DNA from 3 places in the Mangrovibacter phragmitis genome. Region 1 is predicted to be linked to each of the others. Evidence: predicted binding sites of a transcription regulator. Region 1 holds the regulator's gene; each other region holds the start of a gene.
The links. The regulator PhoB, encoded in region 1, activates phosphate uptake and scavenging genes when phosphate is short. The targets are predictions, from matches to a motif close to CTGTCATAAAACTGNCNNAT.
Positions count from the first base shown of each region.

Region 2: the regulator PhoB is predicted to act here: its motif matches at 4,560-4,579, upstream of ugpB (sn-glycerol-3-phosphate ABC transporter substrate-binding protein UgpB).
Region 3: the regulator PhoB is predicted to act here: its motif matches at 3,160-3,179, upstream of pstS (phosphate ABC transporter substrate-binding protein PstS).

Region 1 is NZ_CP134782.1:4,333,823-4,343,863, reverse strand. Features, by position in the region: gene sbcD (exonuclease subunit SbcD) at 1-895, opposite strand, end outside; gene phoB (phosphate response regulator transcription factor PhoB) at 1,148-1,837, shown strand; gene phoR (phosphate regulon sensor histidine kinase PhoR) at 1,860-3,170, shown strand; gene brnQ (branched-chain amino acid transporter carrier protein BrnQ) at 3,652-4,971, shown strand; gene proY (proline-specific permease ProY) at 5,041-6,426, shown strand; gene malZ (maltodextrin glucosidase) at 6,590-8,407, shown strand; gene MPHASIOC01_RS21025 (LysR family transcriptional regulator) at 8,463-9,353, opposite strand; gene MPHASIOC01_RS21020 (lactoylglutathione lyase family protein) at 9,446-9,946, shown strand; gene yajL (protein deglycase YajL) at 10,033-10,041, opposite strand, start outside.
Region 2 is NZ_CP134782.1:410,265-420,305, forward strand. Features, by position in the region: gene livK (high-affinity branched-chain amino acid ABC transporter substrate-binding protein LivK) at 1-635, shown strand, start outside; gene livH (high-affinity branched-chain amino acid ABC transporter permease LivH) at 698-1,624, shown strand; gene MPHASIOC01_RS01855 (high-affinity branched-chain amino acid ABC transporter permease LivM) at 1,621-2,895, shown strand; gene livG (high-affinity branched-chain amino acid ABC transporter ATP-binding protein LivG) at 2,892-3,659, shown strand; gene livF (high-affinity branched-chain amino acid ABC transporter ATP-binding protein LivF) at 3,661-4,374, shown strand; gene ugpB (sn-glycerol-3-phosphate ABC transporter substrate-binding protein UgpB) at 4,723-6,042, shown strand; gene ugpA (sn-glycerol-3-phosphate ABC transporter permease UgpA) at 6,183-7,070, shown strand; gene ugpE (sn-glycerol-3-phosphate ABC transporter permease UgpE) at 7,067-7,912, shown strand; gene MPHASIOC01_RS01885 (sn-glycerol-3-phosphate import ATP-binding protein UgpC) at 7,914-8,984, shown strand; gene ugpQ (glycerophosphodiester phosphodiesterase) at 8,981-9,721, shown strand; gene MPHASIOC01_RS01895 (DUF2756 domain-containing protein) at 9,737-9,994, opposite strand.
Region 3 is NZ_CP134782.1:5,736,120-5,746,160, reverse strand. Features, by position in the region: gene pstB (phosphate ABC transporter ATP-binding protein PstB) at 1-44, opposite strand, end outside; gene pstA (phosphate ABC transporter permease PstA) at 104-994, opposite strand; gene pstC (phosphate ABC transporter permease PstC) at 994-1,953, opposite strand; gene pstS (phosphate ABC transporter substrate-binding protein PstS) at 2,024-3,067, opposite strand; gene MPHASIOC01_RS27530 (OsmC family protein) at 3,344-3,817, opposite strand; gene glmS (glutamine--fructose-6-phosphate transaminase (isomerizing)) at 3,931-5,760, opposite strand; gene glmU (bifunctional UDP-N-acetylglucosamine diphosphorylase/glucosamine-1-phosphate N-acetyltransferase GlmU) at 5,949-7,319, opposite strand; gene MPHASIOC01_RS27515 (right-handed parallel beta-helix repeat-containing protein) at 7,648-9,822, shown strand.

The DNA.
Region 1 (10,041 bases):
GCCATGCTTCCAGTTGCTGTTTAATGCTTTCCAGTGAGCCTTTAAGCATTAACAATGGTTGGGTTACCGGCACCGGGAGTGGCGTTACGGTGCTCAGTTTACCTTCAGTGAAATCCACCATCAGAACCATTTTGGTGTTGTTGGTTTCGTCAAAACTGAGTGCAATGGGCGACCCGCAGTAGCGGATATGCTCACTACTGGTGACTTTTTGGGGGCGGTGAATATGCCCCAGCGCAATATAATCAGCTGGCGGAAATGCACTGGCAGGGAAGGCATCAAGAGTACCGATATAGATTTCGCGCACAGCATCACTTTTACTGGCTCCAACGGTTGTCAGGTGGCCGGTGGCAATAATAGGGAGTTTGCGCTCACCGCGTAATTCGCAGGCTGCCTGGTAACCTTGCTGGTAATAGTGGTGAATGGCCCCGACCAGCGCCTGTTGTTTTTGCTGACCACTTTGCCCGGACTGGCTTATCTGGATATCGCGTGGGCGCAAAAAAGGAACCGGGCAGAGTACCGCGCCGGGTTCCCCGTTGCGAAGCGGTAATAAAATGGGGGCTTCGGTATCTGATGTACTGGCAATAACCCAGGTATTGAGGTAGCCCAACAATTCACGCGATTCGTTCAGTGTGGCGACGGAGTCATGGTTGCCGCCCAGCACGACAAGTGTGCAGCCGGTTGCCTGGAGTTGAACAACAAAGCGGTAATACAATTCGCGCGCGTAACTGGGCGGTGAGCCTGTATCGAAAATATCGCCTGCTACAATGACGGCGTCAACCTGGTGCTGTTCAACCATTTCGGTTAGCCAGTTTAGAAAGGCTGCATGTTCCGGAGCACGGCTTTTGGTATAGAAATTTTGTCCCAGATGCCAGTCAGAGGTGTGAAGAATGCGCATAACCTGTCCCGGTCAGAAAGCGAAGTGGTGATTATATACATGTGACGCATTAAGTTGCAGGTGTGTTGTCGTAAGCTGCGTAGCGGATTCCAGTGAGAATATGCGTTGCGACTTGTATTGCAGCAGAAGGAAACGCTTTGTCATAAAATGATATGACAGGTCATGTAATGGTCATTTTTTTCATAAAACTGTCATAAAACTGACGCATAATGACGCCGCGTTAAATTATTGTATATATTTACAGGGCTGATTATGGCGAGACGAATTCTGGTTGTGGAAGATGAAGCACCCATTCGTGAAATGGTGTGTTTTGTGCTCGAACAAAATGGTTTTCAGGCTGTTGAGGCGGAAGATTATGACAGTGCGGTAAACCAGCTCAACGAACCCTGGCCGGATTTAATTTTACTCGACTGGATGTTGCCGGGCGGCTCCGGGATTCAGTTTATCAAGCACCTGAAACGTGAAGCGATGACGCGGGATATACCGGTAGTCATGCTGACGGCCCGCGGTGAAGAAGAGGACCGGGTCAGAGGGTTGGAAATTGGGGCAGATGATTATATTACCAAGCCGTTTTCACCCAAAGAACTGGTCGCGCGTATTAAAGCGGTGATGCGCCGTATCTCTCCTATGGCAGTAGAAGAAGTGATTGAGATTCAGGGGCTCAGCCTGGATCCGTCTTCTCACCGGGTAATGACTGGTGAGAACCCACTGGATATGGGGCCGACAGAATTTAAGTTGCTGCATTTTTTCATGACACACCCGGAACGGGTTTACAGCCGTGAACAACTCCTTAATCATGTATGGGGAACGAATGTTTACGTTGAGGACAGAACGGTAGATGTTCACATTCGCCGTTTACGTAAGGCACTGGAACTCAGTGGGCATGACCGTATGGTTCAAACCGTTCGCGGTACGGGTTATCGCTTTTCAGCCCGTTTTTAATTATCTGGATGGAGTATGACCCGTGCTTGAACGGTTGTCATGGCGAAGGCTGGTACTTGAACTGGCGCTGTGTTGCATACCTGCTTTATTGCTGGGGGCGTTCTTTGGTTATCTCCCCTGGTTTTTACTGGCGAGTGTGACAGGCCTGCTTGTCTGGCATTTTTGGAATCTGTTACGTCTTTCCTGGTGGCTATGGGTTGATCGCAGTATGACGCCACCAACAGGCTCCGGGAGTTGGGAGCCGCTGATGTATGGTATTCACCAGATGCAGATGCGCAATAAAAAGCGGCGCAAAGAGCTGGGTAACCTGATCAAGCGGTTTCGTAGTGGGGCGGAGTCATTACCAGATGCACTGGTAATGATGACAGAAGTAGGTGCCATATTTTGGTGTAATGGCCTAGCTATTCAGTTGCTTAACTTACGCTGGCCGGATGATAACGGGCAAAATATTGTTAATTTGCTGCGCTACCCGGAATTTAACCAGTACATCAAAAAACGCGATTTTGCGCGTCCTTTCAATCAGGTGTTGAACAATGGCCGCCATCTTGAATTTCGTATCATGCCTTATACCGACGGCCAGTGGCTGATGGTGGTGCGTGATGTGACTCAGATGCATCAACTTGAGGGTGCACGGCGTAACTTTTTTGCCAATGTCAGCCACGAATTGCGTACACCACTGACAGTGCTGCAGGGCTATCTCGAGATGATGCAGGACCAGCCACTGGAAGGCGTGGTGCGGGAAAAAGCATTGATTACGATGCGTGAACAAACCTCCCGCATGGAAGGTCTGGTACGCCAGTTGCTGACGTTATCTCGTATTGAAGCGGCGCCAGCGCTGAGTCTTACTGATAAAATTGATGTTCCTCTGATGTTGCGTCTGGTGGAGCGTGAAGCGCAAACCTTGAGCCAGGGGCGTCACCAGATAAGTTTTATGGTTGACCCGGCGTTACAGGTTTATGGCAGTGAAGAGCAGCTTCGTAGCGCTATGTCTAACCTGGTCTATAACGCAGTGAACCATACTCCGGAAGGGACACATATTCAGGTTAAATGGGAAAAAGTGGCTCATGGCGCGCGTTTCTCTGTGCAGGATAATGGGCCGGGGATCTCTCCTGAGCACCTGCCACGCCTGACAGAGCGTTTTTACCGGGTAGATAAAGCACGCTCTCGCCAGACCGGAGGCAGTGGTCTTGGCCTGGCAATAGTCAAACATGCGCTTACCCATCATGATGCCCGTCTGAGCATTGAGAGTGTACCAGGCAAAGGAAGCTGTTTTTCTTTTGAATTACCAGAGCGTTTGCTGGTGAGTGACAAGGTGCTGGCAGCCCAGGCCTGATTTAACTGTAAACATAACTTTCCTGCAGGCCATACTTATGGCCTGTTTTCTTTTGTCTCGCAGAATGAATGAAACAAATGCATCGTGATGGCGACTTTTTGTTCGAACTATAAGCGGTTCTTATGACGATAAAATAGCGATAATGTCTGCTTATTGGTTTGATTGCGGAATAAGCCGCTTGTTTTCGGATCGCTTCTTGCCTTTAAACGCTATAAGCGTTTTAATTGCGCCCCTGTTTGTGCATGAATGCACCAGGATTGCGTTATTAACCGGAAAACTATTCTTAATTATGGTTAATCATGAGCATATCCCGCTGTGCGTGCTGTGTTGTTGGCCATCCACATATTCTGTCTGTGGCCGCTATTCAGCATAGTCATACCCGTTACTGGTTTTCGGGGCATTCAGCGTAGTGTGTTTTCTGTCATTCAGGTTTTTCGTTTCTGCAAACAACATAACCACATCCACAGGCTACAAGTACGATATGACCCGTCAATTAACATCCCGTGACATCATCGCTTTAGGTTTTATGACCTTTGCGTTGTTTGTTGGCGCAGGGAACATTATTTTCCCTCCCATGGTCGGTTTACAGGCAGGCCCACATGTTTGGGTTGCCGCCGCTGGTTTTCTTATTACGGCAGTAGGTTTGCCAGTTCTCACTGTTATCTCGCTGGCAAAAGTCGGTGGCGGTATTGATAACCTCAGCTCCCCCATTGGCCGCCATGCAGGCCTGGTGCTGGCAACCATCTGTTATCTGGCTGTTGGGCCATTTTTTGCCACCCCCCGCACAGCAACCGTGTCATTTGAAGTAGGGATCGCTCCGCTGGCAGGCGATGGTCCCACCCCTTTACTGATTTACAGCCTGATTTATTTTGCGCTGGTGATTGGGATTTCCCTCTACCCAGGGAAGTTGCTTGATACCGTAGGCCATTTTCTGGCTCCCGTAAAAATTGGCGCATTAATTATTTTGGGTGGCGCTGCGATTTTCTGGCCTGCAGGTGGTTTGAGTGACGCAACAGAGGCATATCAGAATGCAGCGTTTTCTAATGGCTTCGTCAATGGCTACCTGACGATGGATACCCTGGGCGCTCTGGTGTTCGGTATTGTCATTGTGAATGCCGCGCGTTCCCGCGGTGTGACTGAATCACGCCTGTTAACCCGTTATACGATTTGGGCTGGTCTGATCGCTGGTGTGGGTTTGACGCTGTTGTACCTGTGCCTGTTCCGCCTGGGCTCTGACAGCAGCTCCCTGGTGCCCCAGTCTGCTAATGGTGCGGCCATTCTCCATGCTTATGTGCAACATACATTTGGTATCTATGGCAGTTTGTTACTGGCAATACTCATTTTTGTTGCCTGCATGGTAACGGCTGTAGGGTTGACCTGTGCCTGTGCTGAATTCTTTGCCCAGTATTTGCCAGTTTCATACCGCACTCTGGTGTTTATCCTTGGTCTGTTCTCCATGGTGGTTTCCAACCTGGGGCTGACTCACCTGATTAAAATTTCAGTACCAGTGCTCACGGCTATCTACCCGCCTTGTATTGTGCTGGTCGTATTGAGTTTCACCCGCCCATGGTGGAGTAACCCGACGCGTATTATTGCGCCAGGCATGTTAATCAGCCTGCTCTTTGGGTTAATTGATGGTGTGAAGGCTTCACCTTTCAGCGCTATTCTGCCTGCATGGTCAACCCATTTGCCACTGGCGGAAGAAGGGCTGGCCTGGTTGATGCCAACGCTTGTGATGCTGCTTATCTCTGTTGTCTGGGATAAAGTCGCTGGTGGTGAAGTGGCATCCACAGCTCACTAAACAGAATTATTTGTTTAACCACGGGGTTCTGCTCCGTGGTTTTTTATTTTGTCAGATGGTAAGAGAAACATGGAAAACGCGAACAAACTCAAACGTGGTCTGAGTACGCGTCACATCCGCTTTATGGCGCTGGGCTCGGCAATTGGTACCGGCCTGTTTTACGGCTCCGCGGATGCGATAAAAATGGCAGGCCCCAGTGTATTGCTGGCATACATTATTGGCGGTGTCGCCGCTTATATCATAATGCGTGCTTTGGGGGAAATGTCGGTACACAACCCTTCTGCAAGTTCGTTTTCGCGTTATGCCCAGGAAAATCTCGGTCCTTTAGCAGGGTATATTACTGGCTGGACCTACTGTTTTGAAATACTGATTGTCGCCATTGCGGATGTAACCGCATTCGGTATTTATATGGGCGTCTGGTTCCCGGCTGTTCCGCACTGGATCTGGGTGTTGAGTGTGGTGCTGATTATTTGCGCCATCAACCTGATGAGTGTCAAAGTGTTTGGGGAACTGGAGTTCTGGTTCTCATTCTTTAAAGTTGCCACGATTATCATCATGATTGTTGCCGGAGTCGGGATTATCCTGTGGGGCATCGGCAATGGCGGAGAACCAACCGGAGTACACAACCTGTGGAGTCATGGCGGGTTCTTCAGTAATGGCTGGCTGGGGATGATTATGTCGTTGCAAATGGTGATGTTTGCTTATGGCGGGATTGAAATCATCGGTATTACAGCAGGTGAAGCCAAAGACCCTGAGAAATCTATTCCGCGTGCTATTAACTCAGTCCCGCTGCGTATTCTGGTGTTCTATGTGGGGACGCTGTTTGTCATTATGTCCATCTACCCGTGGAATTTAGTGGGTACAGATGGCAGCCCGTTTGTTCTGACATTCCAGCATATGGGGATTACCTTTGCGGCCAGCATCCTGAACTTTGTGGTGCTGACTGCGTCACTGTCTGCCATCAATAGCGATGTTTTTGGCGTGGGGCGCATGCTGCACGGGATGGCGGAGCAGGGCAGTGCGCCTAAAATCTTCGCGAAAACATCGCGTAAAGGCATTCCCTGGGTAACGGTTATTGTGATGACCGGGGCATTGCTGGTTGCGGTGTACCTCAACTACATCATGCCGGAAAATGTGTTTCTGGTGATTGCTTCCCTTGCCACGTTCGCCACTGTGTGGGTGTGGATTATGATTTTGCTGTCTCAAATAGCTTTCCGCCGCCGTTTACCCGCCAGTGAAGTTGCCGCGCTGAAGTTTAAAGTACCGGGTGGTGTAATCACTACAGTGGTTGGGCTGGTGTTCCTGGTCTTTATTATTGGTTTGATTGGTTACCATCCTGAAACCCGCATTTCGCTTTATGTCGGTATCGTCTGGATTGTTTTGCTGCTGGCTGGCTGGGTGCTTAAATGCCGTGCGGATAACCGCAAAGCTGTGCTTGTATCAGATAACGACTAGCTTTTTTGCTCTGGGGAGGCGTCTGGTTTCTCCCCGGGGTGAGTCTGTTTCTCTTTCCGTTTTCTCCTCCCCCGTTATCCTCCCCGAATAAAGTCGCTAATGGTGAGTTTCCTGTGTAACGATTATGGCAAGGTGGCGCAATTCCAGAGAGGGGAGAGCGATTATGTTAACAGCCTGGCACCTGCCAGTTACGCCGTTTGTCACGATTCATGATAACCATTTGGTCGTGACTTTGTGGCTCGCTGGTAATGATTTACCGCAGCGTGTTGTTATCCGTTATGAAGAAGATAACGAAGAGCTGATGATGCCGATGAAGCGGCAGAGTACGGCTCCTGCCTGGGGCGTGGTAGCCTGGCGCGGGCGAATCAGCCTTGCTCAGGGGCAACCACGCCGCCGCTACAGCTTTAAACTGTTATGGGCCGACCGCCAGCAATGGTTTTCGCCACGGGGAATGGGTGCATTCCCGCCGCCGCGGCTGGAAACTTTCGCGGTTGATTACCCTGATACAGGGCCCGGCTGGGTCGCAGACCAGGTGTTTTACCAAATATTCCCCGACCGTTTTGCCCGTAGTCACCAGCGTAAGCCCGAGGCAGACCACTCTTACTGGCACCATTCAGCCGGGACTGAAACCCGGCATAAGGCCTGGCATGAACCTCTGACACACGAAGCGGGAGGCTCGACATTTTATGGCGGAGATTTGGATGGCATCACTGAAAAACTGCCTTACTTGCAGAAGCTTGGAGTAACAGCCCTGTATCTTAACCCGGTGTTCACGGCCCCCAGCGTGCATAAATACGATACCCAGAATTACCGCGAGGTGGATATGGCGTTCGGTGGCAATGATGCCTTATTGCGTTTACGGCAACAAACCAGGAACAAGGGAATGCGCCTGATTCTGGATGGTGTCTTTAACCACACCGGAGATACTCACCCCTGGTTTGACCGTTACCAGCAACATTCGCAGGGGGCCTGCCACCATGCGGATTCCCCCTGGCGTGAGTGGTATCATTTTGATGAATCAGGTCAGGCGCTGAACTGGCTGGGTTACAGCAGCCTGCCCAAGCTTGATTATGGGTGTGCTGGTGTAGTGGATGAAATCTACCGGGGTGAGAACAGCGTGGTGCGCCACTGGCTACAGCCACCCTGGAATATGGATGGCTGGCGGCTGGATGTCGTACAAATGTTGGGTGATGCGGGAGGAGCTAAAAATAACCAGCAACATATTGCTGGTATCACTCAGGCTTCCTGCGAGGTAAACCCTGAGGCATTTGTGTTTGGTGAGCACTTTGGCGATGCCCGTCAGTGGTTGCATAACGATGCTGAACACAGCGCGATGAATTACCGTGGGTTCAGCTTCCCGGTTTGGGGGTTTCTGGCTAACACGGATATTTCGTACGACCCTAATCATATTGACGCTGAAACCTGTGCAGCCTGGCTGGAGGATTACCGGGCCGGGTTATCTCACCAACAGCAGTTACGCATGTTTAACCAACTCGACAGCCACGACACAGCGCGGTTTAAAACACTGCTGGGGAAAGATGTTGCCCACCTGCCACTGGCCGTTATCTGGTTGTTTTGCTGGCCTGGCGTTCCCTGTATTTATTATGGCGATGAAGTGGGGCTCGATGGCGGCAACGACCCTATGTGCCGTAAACCCTTCCCGTGGGATAAAGCACAGCAGGACCTGGCGCTGTTAAGTCTGTACCGGCGTATTGCAACGATACGCCGAAAAAGTAAGGCTCTGCGCCATGGTGGCTGCCAGGTGGTTTTTGCGGCCGGTGACGTGCTGGTGTTTGTCCGTGTGTGGCAAAAGGAGCGAGTGCTGGTTGCCCTGAATCGTGGGGAGAAAACCACTTGTACGCTGCCTTTCTCTGCCTTGCTGGCAGAGAAAAGCTGGCATTGCCTTGAAGGAAGTGGCGTTATTGATGGCATGGCACTGGCTTTACCGGGAGTATCAGCCACTGTCTGGCAGGGTAAATAAATCAGTCAGGCCGGCTTGTTGCTTCAGGTGTGCGGAACCCAAACAGCGTGGCGTTTTATGCAGGCGTTGCCCGTGGTGTTTCACAACTGGTACGTAATACGCTCAAGGCTCGCTGTGCCCGGCGCGAGAGTGGCCATTCGGCCCGGTAGATTAACCACAGTGGGTTAACCACTTCCGGGCCCAGTTCCAACGCCTGAATTGCCTCCTGGCGCGCAAATGCCATACGGGCAAAACGTGGTAATACAGTAAAGCCCATGCCCCGGGCGACAGGTTCAAGTATCAGGCCTATTTGGTTAATAAACCCGTTTTCTGGCAGGCTGGACACACCCGGGTTAGCCGGAAACCAGCGGCTGAGTAAACGGGTTGCCATTACATTCCCATCCGGGTGGTTAATAAAACCGAGGTTTTCAAGGTCAGGCCAGGTGTGCACACTGGCTCCTGCCGGGGCAATCAACTCCAGATATTCGTTAGCGAAGAACTCGGCATTCAGGCTGGGATGGTCGGGTTTTAACGGCACAATACCCAGTTCGAAATGGTTATTCAGTACCGCATCCAGCACTTCTTTATCCGGTGCAAAACGGTAACGAACTGTCAGAGCCGGGCATTGCTGTTGTAAGTCAAGTAACAACGGATACAGCGATAATCCAATACTGCCAGGGCTTATCACACTGATTTCCCCCTGGTCATCATCCCGGGCGGCAAGGCTCGCGTTCAGGCGTTTTTCAGCACCACATATTTCGTCGTAAAAGCGCAACAGTACATGGCCTGCTGGCGTTAATTCAACATGCCGGGAGTGACGAATGATCAGTTGGCCATACTCGGCCTCCAGTTGTTTAACGTGTTGGCTGACAGCCGACTGTGTCAGTAACAGGCTGTCAGCCGCCCGGGTGAAGTTTCCCCGTTTTGCCAGTGCAGCAAATGAACGTAACCATTGTGGATTAACCATTACGAACTCTTATAGAAACCATTAGTTGTTGGTGGTTCTTATTATAGTTTTGAGAGCGTAGGCTTGTGGAATACAAATTGAGGAGAATTGATATGAACCAAACTTATCCACGCGCCTTTTCGCATATCGGGTTGTCGGTGACCGACCTGGACGCCGCCGTGAAGTTTTACACCGAAGTGATGGGGTGGTACCTGATTATGCAACCCACCACAATCACGGAAGATGACAGCGCTATTGGCGTAATGTGCAGCGATGTCTTTGGTGCCGGCTGGTCCTCTTTCCGTATCGCTCATCTCTCTACCGGTGACCGGGTTGGTGTTGAAATCTTTGAATTTAACGCTGCAGAAAAGCCGGAAAATAACTTTGAATACTGGAAAACGGGTGTATTCCATTTCTGCGTGCAGGACCCGGATGTGGAAGGGCTGGCCGCTAAAATCGTTGCTGCTGGTGGTAAACAGCGCATGCCTGTGCGTGAGTATTACCCGGGTGAGAAACCATACCGTATGGTGTATATGGAAGATCCCTTCGGCAATATTATTGAAATATATAGCCACAGCTATGAGCTGACCTATTCAGCCGGGGCTTACCAGTAAGTAACAGGACTATGACTTAAGGGGAAAATGCAACAGGTACCTGACAAACTGGCTGTTAAATACCAGTTCTCAGGTGCCTGATGCCATCAATTCTG
Region 2 (10,041 bases), 1.8 Mb from region 1:
TGAAACCAACACGTATTGCGGTTATCCATGATAAACAACAATACGGTGAAGGCCTGGCAACTTCAGTGCGTGATGGCCTGAAAAAAGCCGGGGCCAATGTGGTTTTCTTTGACGGCATTACCGCTGGTGAGAAAGATTTCTCCACGCTGGTGGCTCGCCTGCAAAAAGAAAATATCGATTTTGTTTACTATGGTGGTTACTACCCGGAAATGGGGCAGATCCTGAGACAGGCAAGGGCATCCGGGCTGACCACGCAGTTTATGGGCCCGGAAGGCGTGGGCAACGCTTCATTGTCTAATATTGCAGGTAAGGCGGCAGAAGGCATGCTGGTGACTATGCCGAAACGCTATGACCAGGCCCCGGCAAACCAGGCGATCGTGGCAGCGCTAAAAGCGGAGAAAAAAGACCCTTCTGGCCCCTATGTCTGGATTACCTATGCCGCCGTACAGTCGCTGGCGAACGCACTGGCTCATGCTGGCAGTGAAGAACCGCTGGAACTGGCAAACTACCTGAAATCACACGGTGCTGACACCGTAATTGGGCCGCTGAATTGGGATGAAAAAGGCGATCTGAAGGGATTCGAATTCGGTGTTTTCCGCTGGCATGCTGATGGTTCGTCCTCCGTGGCGAAGTAAGGCTGACTGTAATCCCACCTTGCAGCTGAATTGCAGCTACAAGGACAGAAAAAGGCTATGTTATGTCTGAGCAGTTTCTCTATTTTTTACAGCAAATGTTTAATGGCGTGACACTGGGCAGCACTTATGCCCTTATCGCTATTGGCTACACAATGGTTTACGGCATTATCGGCATGATCAACTTTGCCCATGGTGAAGTGTATATGATTGGCAGTTATGTCTCGTTCATGATAATCGCCGCTCTGATGATGATGGGTATTGATACCAGCTGGATGTTGATTGGTGCCGGTTTTGTTGGTGCCATTGTCATTGCCAGTGCGTACGGCTGGTCCATTGAAAAAGTGGCGTATAAACCCGTGCGTAACTCCAAGCGACTGATTGCGCTGATTTCCGCTATCGGGATGTCTATCTTCCTGCAAAACTACGTCAGCCTGACTCAGGGGTCTCGTGATGTAGCGTTGCCCAGTCTGATTAACGGGCAATGGATTATAGGTGCTGGCGAGAATTTCTCGGCATCTGTTACCACCATGCAACTGGTGATTTGGGTGGTGACCTTTATTGCGATGCTGGCCTTGTCCTTATTCATTCGTTATTCCCGCATGGGGCGGGCCTGTCGTGCCTGTGCCGAAGATTTGAAAATGGCGAGCCTGCTGGGTATTAACACTGACCGCGTAATTGCACTGACCTTTGTTATTGGTGCTGCGATGGCTGCGGTTGCCGGTGTTCTGCTGGGCCAGTTCTATGGGGTAATTAACCCATTTATTGGCTTTATGGCCGGGATGAAAGCCTTTACCGCTGCGGTTTTAGGTGGAATAGGGAGTATTCCAGGTGCGATGATTGGCGGACTTATCCTTGGAATATCCGAAGCGCTGACGTCCGCTTACCTGAGTACTGAATATAAAGACGTGGTTTCTTTTGCCTTGTTAATCGTGGTGTTGCTGGTTATGCCTACCGGTATCCTTGGCCGCCCGGAGGTAGAAAAAGTATGAAACCAGTTACGTTTTTCTTTGCCATTTTGTCTGCCGCGATTTTCTTTGTGCTGGCGTCGGTCTTTATGGGCGTGCAACTGAATTTGAGTGGAACACGTCTGGTTGTTGGGAGTGCGGCAAATATCCGTTGGGAGTGGATCTATATTGGTACTGGGGTAGTCTTCCTGTTCCAAATCTTACGGCCATTGTTCCAGCAAGCGATGAAAAAGGTTGCCGGTCCACGCCTGACAATGCCTGCCATTGACGGTTCCAGTGCGAAACAGAAGTTGTTGCTTGGTGCCATTCTGGTGATTGCTGTTGTCTGGCCGTTCCTGGTTTCTCGCGGTACGGTGGACATTGCCACCATGACCATGATTTATATCATTCTCGGTCTGGGGTTGAACGTGGTGGTTGGTCTGTCTGGTCTGTTGGTTCTGGGTTATGGCGGCTTTTATGCTATTGGTGCCTACACCTTCGCATTGCTGAGCCACTACTACGGTTTAGGTTTCTGGGTTTGCCTGCCGTTATCTGGCCTGGTCGCCGCACTGTCGGGTTTCCTGTTAGGCTTCCCGGTTCTGCGCCTGCGTGGGGATTATCTGGCTATCGTCACCCTGGGGTTCGGTGAAATTGTGCGTATCCTGTTACTGAACAATACCTCAATCACTGGTGGACCAAATGGGATAAGCCAGATTCCCAAGCCGACACTGTTTGGCCTGGAGTTCAACCGCTCTCCACGCGAAGGCGGCTGGGATACGTTCAGCCACTTCTTTCATGTGAAATATGATCCCAGTGATCGCATTATTTTCCTCTACCTGGTCGCTTTACTGTTAGTGGTACTGACGGTATTCATTATTAACCGCCTGTTACGTATGCCACTTGGGCGTGCATGGGAAGCGCTGCGTGATGATGAAATTGCCTGCCGTTCTTTGGGCCTGAGCCCAACACGTATCAAACTGACAGCATTCACTATTAGTGCTGCTTTTGCCGGGTTTGCTGGCACGCTGTTCGCTGCCCGTCAGGGGTTTATCAGCCCGGAATCTTTCACTTTTGCTGAGTCAGCCTTTGTACTGGCGATTGTGGTGCTGGGTGGAATGGGCTCGCAACTCGCCGTTATTCTGGCAGCCATTTTGCTGGTTGTGTCTCGCGAACTGATGCGTGATTTCAATGAATACAGCATGTTAATGCTTGGTGCGCTAATGGTCCTGATGATGATCTGGCGCCCGCAGGGGTTATTACCTGTGACCCGTGCTCAGGTTAAATTGAAAAAGCGCAGTGAAGGAGAGCAGGCATGAGTCAGCCATTATTATCTGTCAGCGGCCTGATGATGCGTTTTGGCGGCTTGCTGGCGGTTAACGATGTTTCCCTGGAATTACATCCCCAGGAAATTGTTTCTTTGATTGGCCCTAACGGGGCAGGGAAAACCACGGTATTTAACTGCCTGACTGGTTTTTATCGCCCAACGGGTGGGCAGATCTTATTACGGGATAAACACCTGGAAGGCCTGCCAGGCCAGGAAATCGCCCGGCTGGGTGTGGTGCGTACTTTTCAGCATGTTCGCCTGTTCCGTGAAATGACGGTGATTGAAAACTTGTTGGTGGCACAACACCAGCACATGAAAAGTGGCTTGTTTTCCGGATTGTTGAAAACACCAGCATTCCGTAAATCGGAAAGTGCGGCACTGGACCGCGCTGCCGCCTGGCTTGAACGCATTGGCTTGCTGGAGCATGCGAACCGTCTTGCGGGTAACCTGGCCTACGGCCAGCAGCGCCGCCTGGAAATTGCCCGGTGCATGGTTACTCAACCAGAAATTTTGATGCTGGATGAACCCGCTGCAGGTCTTAACCCCAATGAAACCCATGAACTCGATGAGTTGATTATGGAGTTACGTAACCACCACAACACCACGGTATTGCTGATAGAACATGATATGAAACTGGTAATGGGTATTTCTGATCGTATCTATGTAGTAAACCAGGGTACCCCGCTGGCTAATGGTACACCAGAGCAGATTCGTAATAACCCGGATGTGATTCGGGCCTACCTGGGAGAAGCATAATATGGGCAATGTAATGTTATCTTTCGACCAGGTCAGTGCGCACTATGGGAAAATTCAGGCGCTGCATGAAGTCTCTTTGCACATCAACCAGGGGGAGATAGTTACCCTGATTGGGGCAAATGGCGCAGGGAAAACCACGTTGCTGGGAACCTTGTGTGGCGATCCGCGAGCCACTCAGGGAACCATTACCTTTGATGGTAAAGATATTACCCACTGGCATACCGCGAAAATCATGCGTGAAGCGGTGGCGATTGTACCGGAAGGGCGCCGGGTTTTTTCCCGCATGACGGTAGAAGAAAACCTGGCAATGGGTGGCTTCTTTGCGGACCGGCAACAGTACCAGGAACGTATTGAGCGGGTTTATGACCTGTTTCCTCGCCTGAAAGAGCGCCGTATCCAGCGTGCCGGAACCATGTCTGGTGGTGAACAACAGATGCTGGCCATTGGCCGGGCATTGATGAGCCAGCCTCGTTTATTGTTGCTTGATGAACCGTCTCTGGGCCTCGCACCTATCATAATTCTGCAAATCTTCGATACCATTGAGCAGTTGCGTGAAGAAGGCATGACAATCTTCCTGGTAGAACAAAACGCTAATCAGGCGCTGAAACTGGCCGACCGTGGTTATGTTCTGGAAAACGGCCATGTGGTGCTGGAAGACTCCGGGGATGCTCTGTTGGCAAATGAAGCAGTGCGTAGCGCTTATTTGGGCGGCTAACATTTTTTTCTTGTTTGTCAGCACAGAACGAGAGTATGTCATCCAATAAAAAACCTGGAAAATCAAGTCATTGATTTTCGCCCGCTAACTAAAAAGAAGGGAAAACCACGCTTTTCCCTTCTTTTTCATCACGCTGAGGGGGGCCATTCTGGCCCCTTTTCATTTTCTCTCTTGTTTTACATGTCCTTTCACTAAAGTGTCTTGTTACTGAAATCCCGTTATCACTCGTTCGTCATAATTACGTCACGTAAAAGTTATTTTTCTGTCATATGGGCATGTCATGTTACTTCGCGAGCAAAAAACGCGTGATATCGCGCATTTCCCCATGGACACAAGAGAGATAACGGCATGAACGCTTTGCTACGACACACAGCTTTGGGCATTACGCTTGGTCTGGCTTTCAGCACCCAGGCGATGGCCGTCACAACTATTCAGTTTTGGCATTCCATGGAAGGTCAGTTGGGTAAAGAAGTGGATTCGTTAGCCCAGCGCTTTAACCAGACCCATCCGGATTACAAAATTGAGCCGGTGTATAAAGGCAACTACGAACAAAGCCTGGCAGCCGGGATTGCCGCATTCCGCACGGGAAATGCACCCGCCATTTTGCAGGTATATGAAGTGGGCACGGCAACCATGATGGCCTCTAAAGCTATCAAGCCGGTTTACCAGGTATTTAAAGAAGCTGGTATTCCCTATGATGAATCACAATTTGTGCCGACCGTTTCGGGTTACTACTCCGACTCAAAAACCGGGCACCTGTTGTCCCAGCCTTTTAACAGCTCCACACCAGTGCTGTATTACAACAAAGACGCCTTTAAAAAAGCAGGCCTGAACCCGGATCAGCCGCCAAAAACCTGGCAGGAACTGGCAATAGACGCAGAGAAAGTTCGTGCGGCAGGTATGCAGTGTGGGTACGCCAGTGGCTGGCAGGGTTGGATCCAACTGGAAAACTTCAGTGCCTGGCACGGCCTGCCGTTTGCCACTGAAAACAATGGTTTTGATGGCACTGATGCCAAACTGGAATTTAACCAGCCAGTGCAGGTGCGCCATATTGCCATGCTGGAAGAGATGCACAAGAAAGGGACATTTAGCTATTTTGGCCGCAAAGACGAGTCAACAGAGAAGTTCTATAACGGTGACTGCGCTATGACCACGGCATCTTCCGGCTCGCTGGCTGATATTCGCCACTATGCGAAGTTTAATTACGGTGTGGGCATGATGCCATACGACGATACCGTGCCAAATGCACCGCAAAACGCCATTATCGGTGGTGCCAGCTTATGGGTGATGCAGGGTAAAGACAAGGCGACCTATAAAGGTGTGGCTGAGTTTATGAAGTTCCTGATGAAGCCAGAAATTGCCGCTGAATGGCACCAGAAAACGGGCTACCTGCCGATTACTAAAGCCGCTTATGAGCTGACACGCAAAGATGGCTTCTACGACAAAAACCCAGGGGCTGATATTGCCACGCGCCAGATGCTGAACAAGCCGCCATTGCCGTTCACCAAAGGGTTACGTCTGGGCAATATGCCACAGATTCGTACCGTTATTGATGAAGAGCTGGAAAGTGTCTGGACAGGTAAGAAAACGCCTAAACAGGCGCTGGATGCTGCCGTTGAACGTGGTAACCAGTTACTGCGCCGCTTTGAACAGTCTACGAAGTCCTGATTGCCCTGAAAACTGGCGCGCATAGTCGTGCCAGTTTTTCTCCCGGTGCAGTGAAGCTGCCCGGGAGTGGGATATGCGGCCTGTTTACTCTTTCACTGCCCGGATGGCAGTGAAGCATATTATCCTTGCCAGGTAATGCTATGTCATCATCACGCCCGGTTTTTCGCACTTCGTGGTTACCTTATGTACTGGTACTGCCACAAGTGGTTATCACCATTATTTTTTTCATCTGGCCTGCCGGTGAAGCTTTGTGGTATTCGGTCCAGAACGTCGACCCTTTCGGTTTATCCAGCACTTTTGCCGGGATGAGCAACTTCATTCAACTGGCACACGACAGTTATTACCTTGATGCTTTCTGGACCACTATCAAGTTCAGTGCCCTGGTGACTGGCTGTGGGCTGGTTATCTCTTTGTTTTTCGCAGCCCTGGTGAATCATGTTGTGAGGGGAAGCCGCCTCTACCAAACCCTGTTATTACTGCCTTATGCCGTTGCACCTGCAATTGCGGCTGTGTTGTGGATCTTCCTGTTCAACCCGGGGCGCGGGTTGTTGGTATGGGCGCTGGAACAACTGGGGTACCACTGGAATCATGCACAAAATAGTGGGCAGGCTATGTTTTTGGTGGTATTTGCCTCTGTCTGGCAACAAATAAGTTATAACTTCTTGTTTTTCTTCGCCGCACTTCAGTCTATTCCCCGTTCCCTGATGGAAGCTGCCGCCATTGATGGCGCCGGGCCTGTCAGGCGTTTTTTCCGAGTGTCACTGCCACTGATTACTCCGGTCAGTTTTTTCCTGTTGGTGGTTAACATTGTTTATGCCTTTTTTGACACATTCCCGGTGATTGACGCAGCAACAGGCGGTGGGCCGGTTCAGGCCACGACGACGCTGATTTACAAAATCTATCGGGAAGGCTTTGCCGGGCTGGATTTATCGGCTTCTGCCGCGCAGTCCGTGGTACTTATGGTACTGGTCATTATTCTGACGGTGATTCAGTTCCGCTACGTGGAAAACAAGGTGCGTTACCAATGATAGAGAACCGACGCGGGCTGGATATTTTCAGCCATATTATGCTGATGGCGGGAATCGTCGTTATTTTATTCCCACTGTATGTTGCATTTGTGGCCGCCACACTCGACAACAAAGCGGTGTTCAATACCCCAATGACCCTGTTACCTGGCGGACATTTGTGGGAAAACCTGTCGCTTATTTGGCACCAGGGCGTGGGGGGCAACACTGCGCCATTTGGGGTGTTATTACTGAATAGTTTTGTGATGGCACTGGGCATTACTGTGGGCAAAATCTCGGTGTCCATGCTTTCCGCTTTCGCCATTGTCTGGTTTCGTTTCCCACTGCGTAACCTGTGCTTCTGGATGATCTTTATCACGCTGATGTTACCGGTGGAAGTGCGTATTTTCCCTACCGTTGAAGTGATTGCCAACCTGAAAATGCTCGACAGCTACACCGGGCTGACACTGCCATTGATGGCCTCTGCGACGGCAACATTTCTGTTTCGCCAGTTTTTTATGACATTACCGGACGAGTTGCTGGAAGCGGCACGCATTGATGGTGCTTCTCCGCTGCGCTTTTTCCGCGACATCGTATTACCGCTTTCGCGCACTAACCTGGCTGCACTGTTCGTTATCACCTTTATTTATGGCTGGAACCAGTATCTGTGGCCGATTTTGATTACCAGTAAAGCGGATATGGGCACTGCTGTGGCCGGCATTAAAAGCATGATTTCAACCGGCGATGGAACCACCCAGTGGAATCAGGTGATGGCGGCGATGTTACTGACACTGGCACCGCCTTTAGTGGTGGTACTGGTGATGCAAAGAGCGTTTGTTCGTGGTCTGGTGGATAGTGAGAAATAACATGTCAGGATTAAAACTACAGGCCGTCAGCAAAAGCTGGGACGGCAAAACGCAGGTTATCCGGCCCTTGACGCTGGATGTCGCAGACGGCGAATTTATTGTGATGGTTGGCCCTTCTGGTTGTGGTAAATCCACTTTGTTACGCATGGTGGCTGGTCTTGAAAGGGTGACCAGCGGCGATATCTGGATTGACCGCCAGCGTGTGACAGAACTGGAACCCAGTGAGCGTGGTATTGCTATGGTGTTCCAGAATTATGCGCTTTACCCGCACATGACAGTGGAAGAGAACATGGCATGGGGCCTGAAAATACGTGGCATGGGTAAACAACATATTGCCCATAAAGTGCAGGAAGCAGCACGGATTCTGGAGTTGGATACGTTGTTAAAACGGCGCCCGCGTGAGCTGTCTGGCGGGCAACGCCAGCGGGTTGCCATGGGACGGGCAATTGTGCGCGATCCGGCGGTCTTTTTGTTCGATGAACCCCTTTCTAACCTGGATGCCAAGTTACGGGTGCAGATGCGTCTTGAACTTCAGCAATTACACCGACGGTTAAATACCACCAGTTTGTATGTGACCCATGACCAGGTTGAAGCAATGACCCTTGCACAGCGGGTGATGGTGCTCAATAAAGGCATTGCTGAGCAAATCGGCACGCCAGTAGAGGTCTATGAAAAACCGGCCAGCCGCTTTGTCGCCAGTTTTATTGGCTCACCAGCCATGAACCTGCTGGAAGGGCAGGTCAGCAACGATGGATACCGTTTTGAGTTACCGGGAGGCATGGCTGTTCCTGTAGGTCGCAACCTGGCCTCACTTGCAGGTAAACCGCTGACACTGGGTATTCGCCCTGAGCATATTGCGTTAAGCTCTCAGGCTGAAGGTGGTCTGCCATTAGTCATGGATACGCTGGAAATGCTGGGCGCTGATAACCTGGCTCACGGGCGCTGGGGGGAGCAAAAAATGATAATCCGCCTGGATCACCAAAACCGGCCGCAGCGAGGTTCTATGTTGTGGCTACACCTGCCGGAAGACCGGCTGCATTTCTTTGATGGCGAAACAGGACAACGGTTATGAGTCACTGGCCTTATCCCCGCATTGTCGCACACCGTGGTGGGGGAAAACTGGCTCCAGAAAATACACTGGCGGCGATTGATTTGGGCATTGCTCACGGGTTCAAAATGTTTGAGTGTGATGCCAAGTTGTCTCACGACAGTGAAATTTTCCTGCTGCATGACGACACACTTGAGCGCACCAGTAACGCCTGGGGGGTTGCCGGGGAGATGAACTGGGATGTACTGAGTAAGGTTGATGCCGGGAGCTGGTTTGGTAAAGCATTTGCCGGAGAACCGCTGGCTCGTCTGAGTGACGTCGCGGAGCGTTGCCGCCAGCACTCTGTGATGGTTAATATCGAAATAAAACCGACCACTGGAGTGGAAACCCGGACAGGTAAAGAGGTTGCTTTGGCGGTACAACAACTGTGGTCGGGTATGGCGACACCGTTGCTTTCCTCATTCTCTGTTGAAGCGCTGGCTGCGGCTCAGCTTGCCGCACCGGAATTACCACGCGGGTTATTACTGGATGAATGGGAAGATAACTGGCAGGAACTGACTTCTCGCCTCGGATGTGTTTCCATTCACCTCAACCATAAATTGTTAAATAAAGAACGTGTTACCGCCCTGAAAGCCGCCGGGTTGCGTATTCTTGTTTACACTGTAAACCGCCCGGAACGTGCCAAAACCCTGATGCAATGGGGTGTGGATTGCATCTGTACCGATAACCTGGAACAAATTGGCCCAGGCTTTGGAGCCTGAGCCAGGTAATACAAATTAACGCGGTTGTTGCTGGGTGCGTTGCTGCGCTCCGTTTAATTGCTGGCGCAGTTTTTGTTGCTGCTGTTGCTGCTGGGCTGTTGCAGCCTGGTTTAACTGGCTTTTCTGCAGCATCTGCTGGGTACGCATTTCTTGTTGTACCCGTTGCTGGCTGGGGTTCACATACCCCGGCTGGTTAGGGTTATTTGTGGTGTTCAGCGGAACTGCCATTGCAGTAACAGGCAACAACAGCGCCAGAATCAGATAGCGTTTCATGGTGATTTCTCCTGAAAACAGACTATAAGTTTATCCTTTTCCTGGCC
Region 3 (10,041 bases), 1.4 Mb from region 1:
TTACGCACCTGAATTTTGCCCGGGTTGTTGTCAGCCATACTCATGTATCTCTTTTCCTTATTCGCTGCCGCAAGATTGCAACTGCGACAACGCTCAAAATGAATTAACCGTGTTTACGCTTCGCAAACAGCACGCGAGCCAAAATATTCAGTAACAGGACGCACAGTGTGATAATCAAAACCCCGGCCCAGGCCAGTTGCTGCCATTCAGCAAAGGGGCTCATGGCGAACTTAAAGATAGTGACAGGTAAGTTCGCCAGCGGTTGCATCATATCGGTGCTCCAGAACTGGTTAGACAGCGCGGTAAACAGTAATGGCGCGGTTTCACCAGCAATACGGGCTACAGCCAACAACACCCCGGTAATAATCCCTGAGACAGACGCTTTCAGGGTGATAGCCCCAATCATTTTCCACTTGGGTGTACCCAGCGCATAAGCAGCTTCTCGCAGGCTGTCTGGCACCAGTTTCAGCATGTTTTCCGTAGTACGAATAACAATAGGTACCTGCAACAACGCGAGGGCAATCACACCCGCCCAACCGGAGAAGTGCTGCATTTGCGCCACCACAATAGTGTAAACAAACAGGCCAACCACAATAGAAGGCGCAGAGAGCAGGATATCGTTGATAAAACGAATAATCTCAGCCAGGACAGACTTGCGCCCATACTCCGCCAGGTAAACGCCCGCCAGAATACCTAATGGGGTACCTACAGCCGTTGCCCATAAAATAAGTAAGCCACTACCGGCAAGGGCATTAGCTAACCCACCACCAGGTGTGTTCGGTGGCGGTGTCATCTGGGTAAACAGTGCCAGCGACATGCCGTCTATCCCACGGGTAACGGTCGAGAACAGGATCCAGATCAGCCAGAACAAACCAAATGCCATGGTCGCCATGGACATGGTGAGAGCAATACGATTTTTAAAGCGGCGGCGAGCCTGCATTTTACGGCGAGTTTCCGCCAGCGCCTGGGCATTTTGCATCTCTAACGTTGCCATTAGCGTGCCCCCTCGTTCTTAGACAGACGCATTATCATGAGCTTAGATATCGCCAGTACAATAAAGGTGATAACAAACAGAATCAGGCCCAGTTCCATCAATGCCGCAACATGCAGGCCAGATTCCGCTTCAGCAAATTCGTTAGCCAGCGCGGAGGTGATACTGTTACCTGGCATATACAGAGAAGGGCTGTCCAGTTGGTAGGTATTCCCGATAATAAAGGTTACTGCCATGGTTTCACCCAGTGCGCGACCAAGCCCCAGCATCACCCCGCCGATCACCCCATTTTTGGTAAATGGCAGAACTATACGCCAGATAACCTCCCACGTTGTGCAGCCAATACCATAGGCAGACTCTTTCATTAGTGTGGGGGTTTGTTCGAACACATCGCGCATAACGGCAGCGATGTAAGGGATAATCATAATTGCCAGGATCACACCCGCAGCCAGGATCCCAATTCCGAAGGCCGGGCCTGAAAACAGTGCGCCAACAATAGGAACAGAAGAAAGGATGTCCCCCACGGGGGCCTGGAAATAGGTCGCAAACAGCGGTGCAAAGATAAACAACCCCCACATGCCATAAACAATACTGGGAATAGCCGCCAGCAATTCAATGGCAATACCCAGCGGGCGGCGCAACCAGCCCGGCGCGAGTTCAGTAAGAAATAACGCAATACCGAAACTCACTGGCACCGCAATCAGCAGAGCAATAAACGATGTAACCAGTGTGCCGTAAATGGGCACCAGCGCACCGTAAATATCATTCGGCGCATCCCAGTCTTTGGTCCACAGGAAGGAAAAGCCGAATTTCTGGATACTTGGCCATGAGGAAAAGATAAGGGAGACAATAATGCCACCCAGCAGAAATAACACAATCAGCGCAGCCAGTCTGACCAGTGCGCTGAAGATCATATCGCCCTTTTTGCCTGGGGGATTAAACGCAGGCTTTGTTGCAGCCATATATTACTCTTCTGATTGAGCCCGGAAAGCCAGCTATTATGCTGATTTTCCGGGAAAGGTAACATCCAAATTACTGATACAACGGCTTACCGTTGCTGTCTTTTACGCTGGTTTTCCATGCCGCGCGAACCTGCTCGACAACGCTGTCAGGTAAGGTTGCATAGTCCAGGTCTGTAGCCTCTTTACCACCTTTTTTATAAGCCCAGTCAAAGAACTTCAGCACTTCAATACCGCTTTCAGGTTTCTTCTGCTCTTTGTGAACCAAAATAAAAGTGGTAGAGGTGACAGGCCACGCATCAGCCCCTTTTTGATTAGTCAAATCCTGTGCAAAGGATTTGCTCCAGTCAGCCCCTTTAGCCGCATTGGAGAAGCTTTCTTCCGTTGGGCTAACAGGCTGACCATCTGCTGACACCAGTTTGGTGTAAGCCAGATTGTTTTGTTTGGCATAGGCGTATTCCACATAGCCAATTGCGCCAGGCAGGCGCTGTACAAATGCAGCAATACCATCGTTACCTTTACCGCCCAGACCAGTTGGCCACTTGACGGTTGTTCCGGTACCGACTTTCTCTTTCCACTCAGCATTGACTTTTGCAAGGTAGCTGGTGAAAACAAAAGAAGTGCCAGAACCATCCGCACGGCGAACCACTGCGATATTCTGAGCGGGCAGTTTCATGCCTGGATTGAGTTTGGCAATAGCTGGGTCATCCCACTTTTTAATATTGCCCAGATAGATATCGCCCAGTGTTTTACCATCCAGCACCAGTTCACCAGATTTAATACCCGGCAGGTTTACAGCCAAAACAACACCACCAATCACTGTCGGGAACTGGAACAAACCTTCTTTTTCCAGCCTTTCATCAGACAACGGGGCGTCAGATGCACCAAAGTCAACGGTATGAGCAGTAATTTGTTTTACACCACCAGATGAGCCAATTCCCTGGTAATTGACTTTGTTACCGGTTTCTTTTTGGTACGTGTCAGCCCATTTTGCGTAAACCGGTGCAGGAAACGTAGCTCCGGCTCCGGTCAGGCTGGCTGCTGCTAATGCAGAGAAAGCGCTCAGAGATAAGGTCGCGGCGACAACAGTTGCGACAGTGGTACGCATAATGTTCATAATGTCTCCAGCAGAGGTATTGAATCTGTTTTCTATTTAGAATGATTACGGTGTGCAAAATAGGACAAACAGATGACAGTAAAATGTATTAAATATTACAGTTTTATGACAACGAAAGATTTGGCTGTTTTTATCCTTATAGATCAAGGATAAACACTGTAATAAAAACATCATATTCTTGTCAGAGGAGTATAATTCATGCTCATCACCCCTGCTGATTATCCTCCTTATTTTTGATTTAAGGACAAAAACAGGGGCAAAAAAACAGGTTACAGGTCAGGCTTGTTTGATTTCTGGCTCACAGAAAACCGGGAAATTAAGCGAGTTAGCAATAAAGCAGTATTGATGCGCTTTATGATGCAGACTGCGGGCAAGTTCCACATCATCCTGAGCACGAATCGTCACGCAGGGTTTTAGCTGTATTTGAGTAAACCGCCCTTCCGGCTCCTCAACCATCGTACCTTCCGGGTTGTCGGTGTAGGACTGAACCACAATGCCGGCATCAGCACATAAATGCAGGTACCACAACTTGTGGCATGCAGATGTTGCCGCAACTAATAGTTCTTCCGGGTTCCAGCGGGCCGGGTCACCTAAAAAAGCAGGATCTGCTGACCCGGCAATGGCCGCTTTATCCCCATCTCCGGCACTAATGATATGGTCACGACTGTAGGTGCGGTAAGCAGATGTTCCTTCGCCTCTATTGCCCGTCCATTCGACATTAACAGTGTAATGATGCTGTACACGTTTCATCACGTTCTCCTTTTCAGACTCTTTTTGTGTGTTTAAAAGATAGTGTCTGAAAGGTAAAAAAGCCCATCCGAAGACAGGCTTTCTCTTTTTGGTAAGGCAGAATGAATAAAAAATTATTCGACGGTAACGGATTTTGCCAGATTACGCGGCTGATCCACATCGGTGCCTTTAATCAAGGCGACATGGTAAGCCAACAGCTGCAACGGAACAGTATAGAAGACAGGCGCAATCACTTCTTCAACATGTGGCAGAGAAATGATATGCATGTTGTCACTGCTGGCAAAACCAGCGTCCTGATCAGCAAACACATACAACTGGCCGCCACGGGCACGCACTTCTTCAATGTTGGATTTTAATTTTTCCAACAGATCGTTATTGGGCGCCACAACAATAACCGGCATATCTGCATCAATCAGCGCCAGCGGGCCATGTTTGAGTTCACCAGCCGCATAAGCTTCAGCGTGAATATAGGAGATCTCTTTCAGTTTAAGTGCGCCCTCGAGCGCAATTGGGTACTGATCGCCACGCCCAAGGAACAGCGCATGGTGCTTGTCTGAGAAATTCTCCGCCAGTGCTTCAATACGCTTGTCCTGGGAGAGCATTTGTTCAATGCGGTTTGGCAGTGCCTGCAAACCATGCACGATATTCTGCTCAACGGAAGCATCCAGGCCTTTCAGACGGGAGAGTTTACCCACCAGCATCAGTAATACTGTCAGTTGCGTGGTGAACGCTTTGGTGGATGCAACACCAATTTCAGTGCCAGCTTTGGTCATTAACGCCAGGTCAGATTCACGCACCAGAGAAGAGCCCGGTACGTTACAAATAGCCAGTGAACCCAGGTAACCCAGTTCTTTGGACAAACGCAATGCAGCCAGCGTATCAGCAGTTTCACCAGATTGTGAAAGTGTGATCATCAGGCTGTTATGCCGTACAGCAGATTTGCGGTAACGGAATTCAGATGCAATTTCGACATCACAAGGAATGCCCGCCAGCGACTCAAACCAGTAACGAGAAACCATTCCGGAGTTATAGGATGTGCCACAGGCGATAATTTGAATATGCTCAACCTGAGCAAGCAGCTCATCACCCTGTGGCCCCAGTTCGCTGAAATCAATGGCATTATGAGCAATACGACCAGTCAGCGTGCTTTTGATAGCATTGGGTTGTTCGTAGATCTCTTTTTGCATGTAATGGCGGTAAACGCCTTTATCACCGGCGTCATACTGCAGGCTGGATTCGATATCCGGACGGGTGACCTCTTTACCGGTGGTATCAAAAATCGTCACACTGCGGCGAGTCACTTCAGCGATATCGCCTTCTTCCAGAAAGATAAAACGGCGGGTCACTGGCAACAGCGCCAGTTGGTCAGAAGCAATAAAGTTTTCGCCCATACCCAGGCCAATCACCAGCGGGCTACCTGAGCGGGCTGCCAGCAGAGTGTCAGGATGGCGAATGTCCATAATGACCGTGCCATAAGCGCCACGTAGCTGCGGTATAGACCGCATTACCGCATCACGCAATGAACCACCCTGTTGCATTTCCCAGTGGACCAGGTGAGCGATAACTTCGGTGTCTGTTTCGGAAACAAAGACATAACCACGGGATACCAGTAATTCACGCAAAGGCTCGTGGTTTTCAATGATGCCGTTGTGAACCACAACAATGTAGTCAGAGACATGCGGGTGCGCATTGCTTTCTGAGGGTTCTCCATGAGTTGCCCAACGAGTGTGAGCAATACCGGTACCGCCATATAACGGGTGTTCTTCCGCTGCCTGTGCCAGCATTTGTACTTTTCCCAGGCGACGCAGACGCGTCATATGCCCTTCGTTATCCACGACAGCCAGACCGGCTGAGTCATACCCGCGGTATTCAAGACGACGTAATCCTTCGAGAAGGATTTCAGCAATATCACGTTGCGCGACCGCGCCAACAATTCCACACATAGTTTTTAGTCCTGATAATGGCATTACGCCATGCGTTGTCGCTGACCTGTATATCCGGTTTCCCGGTCCCCGAGCCTTGTAGAGAGTGGGGTTATATTTTTATTGCACGCATTTTGCGTGCGGGCGGGTTGTTTTTTTATCCTCGCCCTTCAACAGCGAACCGAAGCCCACTGCAGAGAATGCTGCTATTACTTCTTCTTAACCGGGCGAGACCAGCCAGCAATATGCCTTTGTGGTACCCGGGTTATCACCAGTTCATTTTCGCCTACATTACGCGTAACCGTTGTACCTGCGCCAATGGTTGCGCCTTTCGCGACACTGACAGGTGCCACCAATTGCGTATCTGAACCGACAAACACATCGTCACCAATGTGGGTCTGGTGCTTATTGGCACCATCGTAATTACAGGTGATAGTACCCGCGCCAATATTGACGTTGTTACCAATATCCGCATCGCCAAGGTAAGTCAGATGGCCTGCTTTTGAACCTTTACCCAGGCGTGCCTTTTTCATTTCAACAAAGTTACCGACATGGGCACCTTCACCCAGCACAGCTCCCGGGCGCAAGCGGGCAAACGGGCCAACAGTACAGGCAGGCGCCAGTTGTGCGTCTTCTATTACCGTGTACGGGCTGAGTTCGCAATCATCACCAATTACGCTGTTTTTAATAATACAACCCGCGCCAATTTTTACCCGATTGCCCAGTTTTACCTGGCCTTCGATGATAACGCCCGGGTCAATTTCTACATCGCGCCCATGTTCCAGACTACCACGCAAATCAAAACGAGCCGGATCCCGCAGCATCACCCCAGCCAGCAGTAAGCGCTCTGCATTCTCAGTTTGGTATACCCGCTCAAGGCGAGCCAGTTGCAGGCGGTTATTGACCCCTTCAACTTCACTCAGGCGAGCCGGATGCACTGCCTTAATCATGCGCCCTTCAGACCACGCCATAGCGATAATATCGGTAATATAATATTCGCCCTGGGCATTGTTATTGCTGAGATTCGCCAGCCAGCGTTTGAGGTCGCGACCACTGGCAACCAGAATTCCGGTGTTTATTTCCTGGATTTTCAGTTGTTCTTCACTGGCATCTTTTTGCTCAACAATACCGGTCACGTTGCCATTTTCACGGGTGATTCGCCCATAACCTGCAGGATTATCCAGGCTCACCGTTAACAGGCCAATCCCACCTTCAGGCTTCGCTTCACACAGTTTTTGCAGTGTTTCCACACTAATCAGCGGAACATCCCCGTACAGCATCAGGATATCTTCATCGTCCGCAAAAGCAGGGGCAGCCTGCTGCATTGCATGGCCCGTACCCAATTGCTCCGCCTGTAATACCCAGTTCAACCGGGGTTCGGTAAGTGTTTTCCTGAGCAAATCACCGCCATGCCCATAAACCAAATGAATGTGATTTGCTCCAATTTGGGTCGCGGCGTCAATAACATGCTGCACCATTGGCTTTCCAGCCAGATGATGAAGAACTTTCGGAAGGTCGGAATACATGCGGGTGCCTTTACCAGCGGCAAGGATAACCACGCTCATCGAACGATTTAACATAGGCGTCCTGACTAATTACGATGAAAGAAGTAAAACTATTTAGCGTTATAAATGCTACATATTTTGCATCATAAAACACATTGTTGCTAAATCCGCCATGGTTTTCCTCTTATTGCACAATATTGACTTTATTACCCGGTTAATTGCGTTAAAACGCTGTAAAAATCAGTAGTAACATGATGGTTTAACACTTATTTTTAGTTTCAAAATAAACAACCATTCCTGGCCAATAAAACAGCATTTCAAAAATCAACCTTTGTGATAAACATAAAAGAAACAGTGTTTCATTTTAGTAATAATGCGGGCAAATCAATACGGAGAGACAACAGTGTCAAAACTTCCTTTTGCCCTAACACTTTGTGGTGTGGTGCTTTCTGCACCGGTTTATGCCCAACAACAACCGCATATCTGGCATGCTATTACTTTTGGGCAATCCACAGATGTGAATTTTTCCTCTAATGTTCTGCCCGAAAAAGTGGGTGTTAATGATGTCACTATTGCGGGTAACAAACTGGATACCACCAGCAAAGCGGATTTATCCCAGCCAGTAACCATCGAAAGCCGGGGTGGGAAAATTGCCAACTCCCACGATGGACTGACATTTTTCTATACCCAACTCCCGGCAGATCAAAACTTCTCTTTGCAGGCCACTGTCACTGTGAATCAGTTTGGCCCGGAAAATGGTGCCAAACCTGCGGCTCAGGAAGGAGCAGGGTTACTGGTACGCGATATTCTGGGTAAACCTCGCCAGAACCCATTAAAACCCGGTTATGAAGAGTTTCCTGCGGCATCCAATATGGTTATGAATGCCATTATGACCCAGGACCGCAAAGATACTGACCATGTAAAAATACAGGCAATGTATCGCCAGGGTGTATCCCAGCCATGGGGTAATGCTGGTGCGGCTATCACGAAGAAAAGTTACAAAGAACAAATCAGCCTGGCGAAAACAGGGACTTTCCGCCTTAAATTACAGCGCACTAATGATGGCTATATTACCTCCTGGGCACCAGCAGGAAGTAATGACTGGGTAAGCCAGCAAGTAAAAGGCGCAGACAGTGTAACAGTGCAGGATAAGCAACATTATTACGTGGGGTTCTTTGCTTCGCGTAATGCCAAAATCACCATTTCAGATGCCACGCTGACTACCACCCCCGCAGAGACCAAAGCATCTCCGGCCTGGGTGGCAAAACCCTGGCCTGTCGTGGCGCAAATTGCATCTTCTGATAAATCTTCCGGTAATGACTATGTGGTACAGGCCCGGGCCAATTACGATGGCACCTGGTCAGTTACACAAAATGAAGTGGTGATCGGGGCTAATAAAACCGTAAAAGCCGGGGAGATGATGACTCAACCCACATCTCTTGCGAACGGCAACCAGTTTTCCCTGGCCTTCACACCTGCAAATGCACCAGACAAGTCTGTGGTCCAAAAGCTGGTGGTAGAAAAAATAGCACTCAGCTCCAGTGAACGTATTTATGCTGGCCCTCAGGGAAAAGCAGATAACGCCGGGACATCAGTTTCACCGCTCGATTTAGCCTCCGCGGTTAATATGCTGCCGCCAGGTGGCACGCTTGTGCTGTTACCGGGTGATTACGCCGGTATCACTATTCCAATTTCAGCCAGTGGGCTGGCAGATAAGCCCAAAACACTGGAGGCCGAGGGTAAAGCGGTTATTCATGGTGTGTTACTGGAAGCCAGTTACTGGAACATTAAAGGCATTGATGTTACAGACAAGAGTCTGCGGATTACCGGTAGTCATAACCTGGTTGAGAATGTAACGGCTTACCATAATGATGACACGGGTATTCAAATCTCTTCGCCAGATAAGATTGGTCGCCCACTATGGGCCAGTTATAACCGTATTGTTAACTCTGAATCATGGGGTAATGAAGACCCGGGCAAAATCAATGCCGATGGGTTTGCAGTGAAAATGCGCGTAGGGGAAGGGAACCGTCTGGAGGGTTGTTACGCCCACAATAACGTGGATGATGGTTTTGATTTGTTCAACAAAATTGAAGACGGTCCGAACGGGGTTGTGGTTATCGAAAATTCCATTGCCCGCAACAACACCAGTAACGGTTTCAAACTCGGTGGTGAAGGCCAACCAGTCGCTCACCAGATTCGTAACAGTATCGCTATAGGTAACCACCTGGACGGTTTCACCGATAACTTTAACCCCGGGCGCTTAATCGTTGAAAACAATACAGCAATGGATAACCAGCGCTTTAACTTTATCTTCCGCCCAAGCCCTTACGGTGGGCCTGAAACGCAGGGAGTATTCAAAGGCAACAAATCACTGCGCACCGCGCCAGCTAAGTATGACGACGCAGTTACTGGTGACGTGGATAAATCAAATTACTTTATCCATCAGGGGAAAAGTGTGAACAGTGCTGGTAAGGAGATTAAGGCAACAGATTTTTTATCACTAACGATGCCTGAACCACTGCTACGTAAGCCGGATGGTACGTTTGATTTGGGGTCATTCCTGCAGAAAAAATAAACCTGCTTAATACATGCAAAAGGTCGCCATCAGGGCGACCTTTTTTATATCCGGATATCTTCGCAAAGCTATGTTTTGGCAGTCTGGCGAAGAACAACTATCACAGATGGAAAGTACCAAATGAGAAACTCATGTTATTAAAAATAGCGATGATTTTGTTAATCAGTTTCATGGTGGCATCCTAATCGGTGAATTAAATTTTGTGACTCATCTCACAAA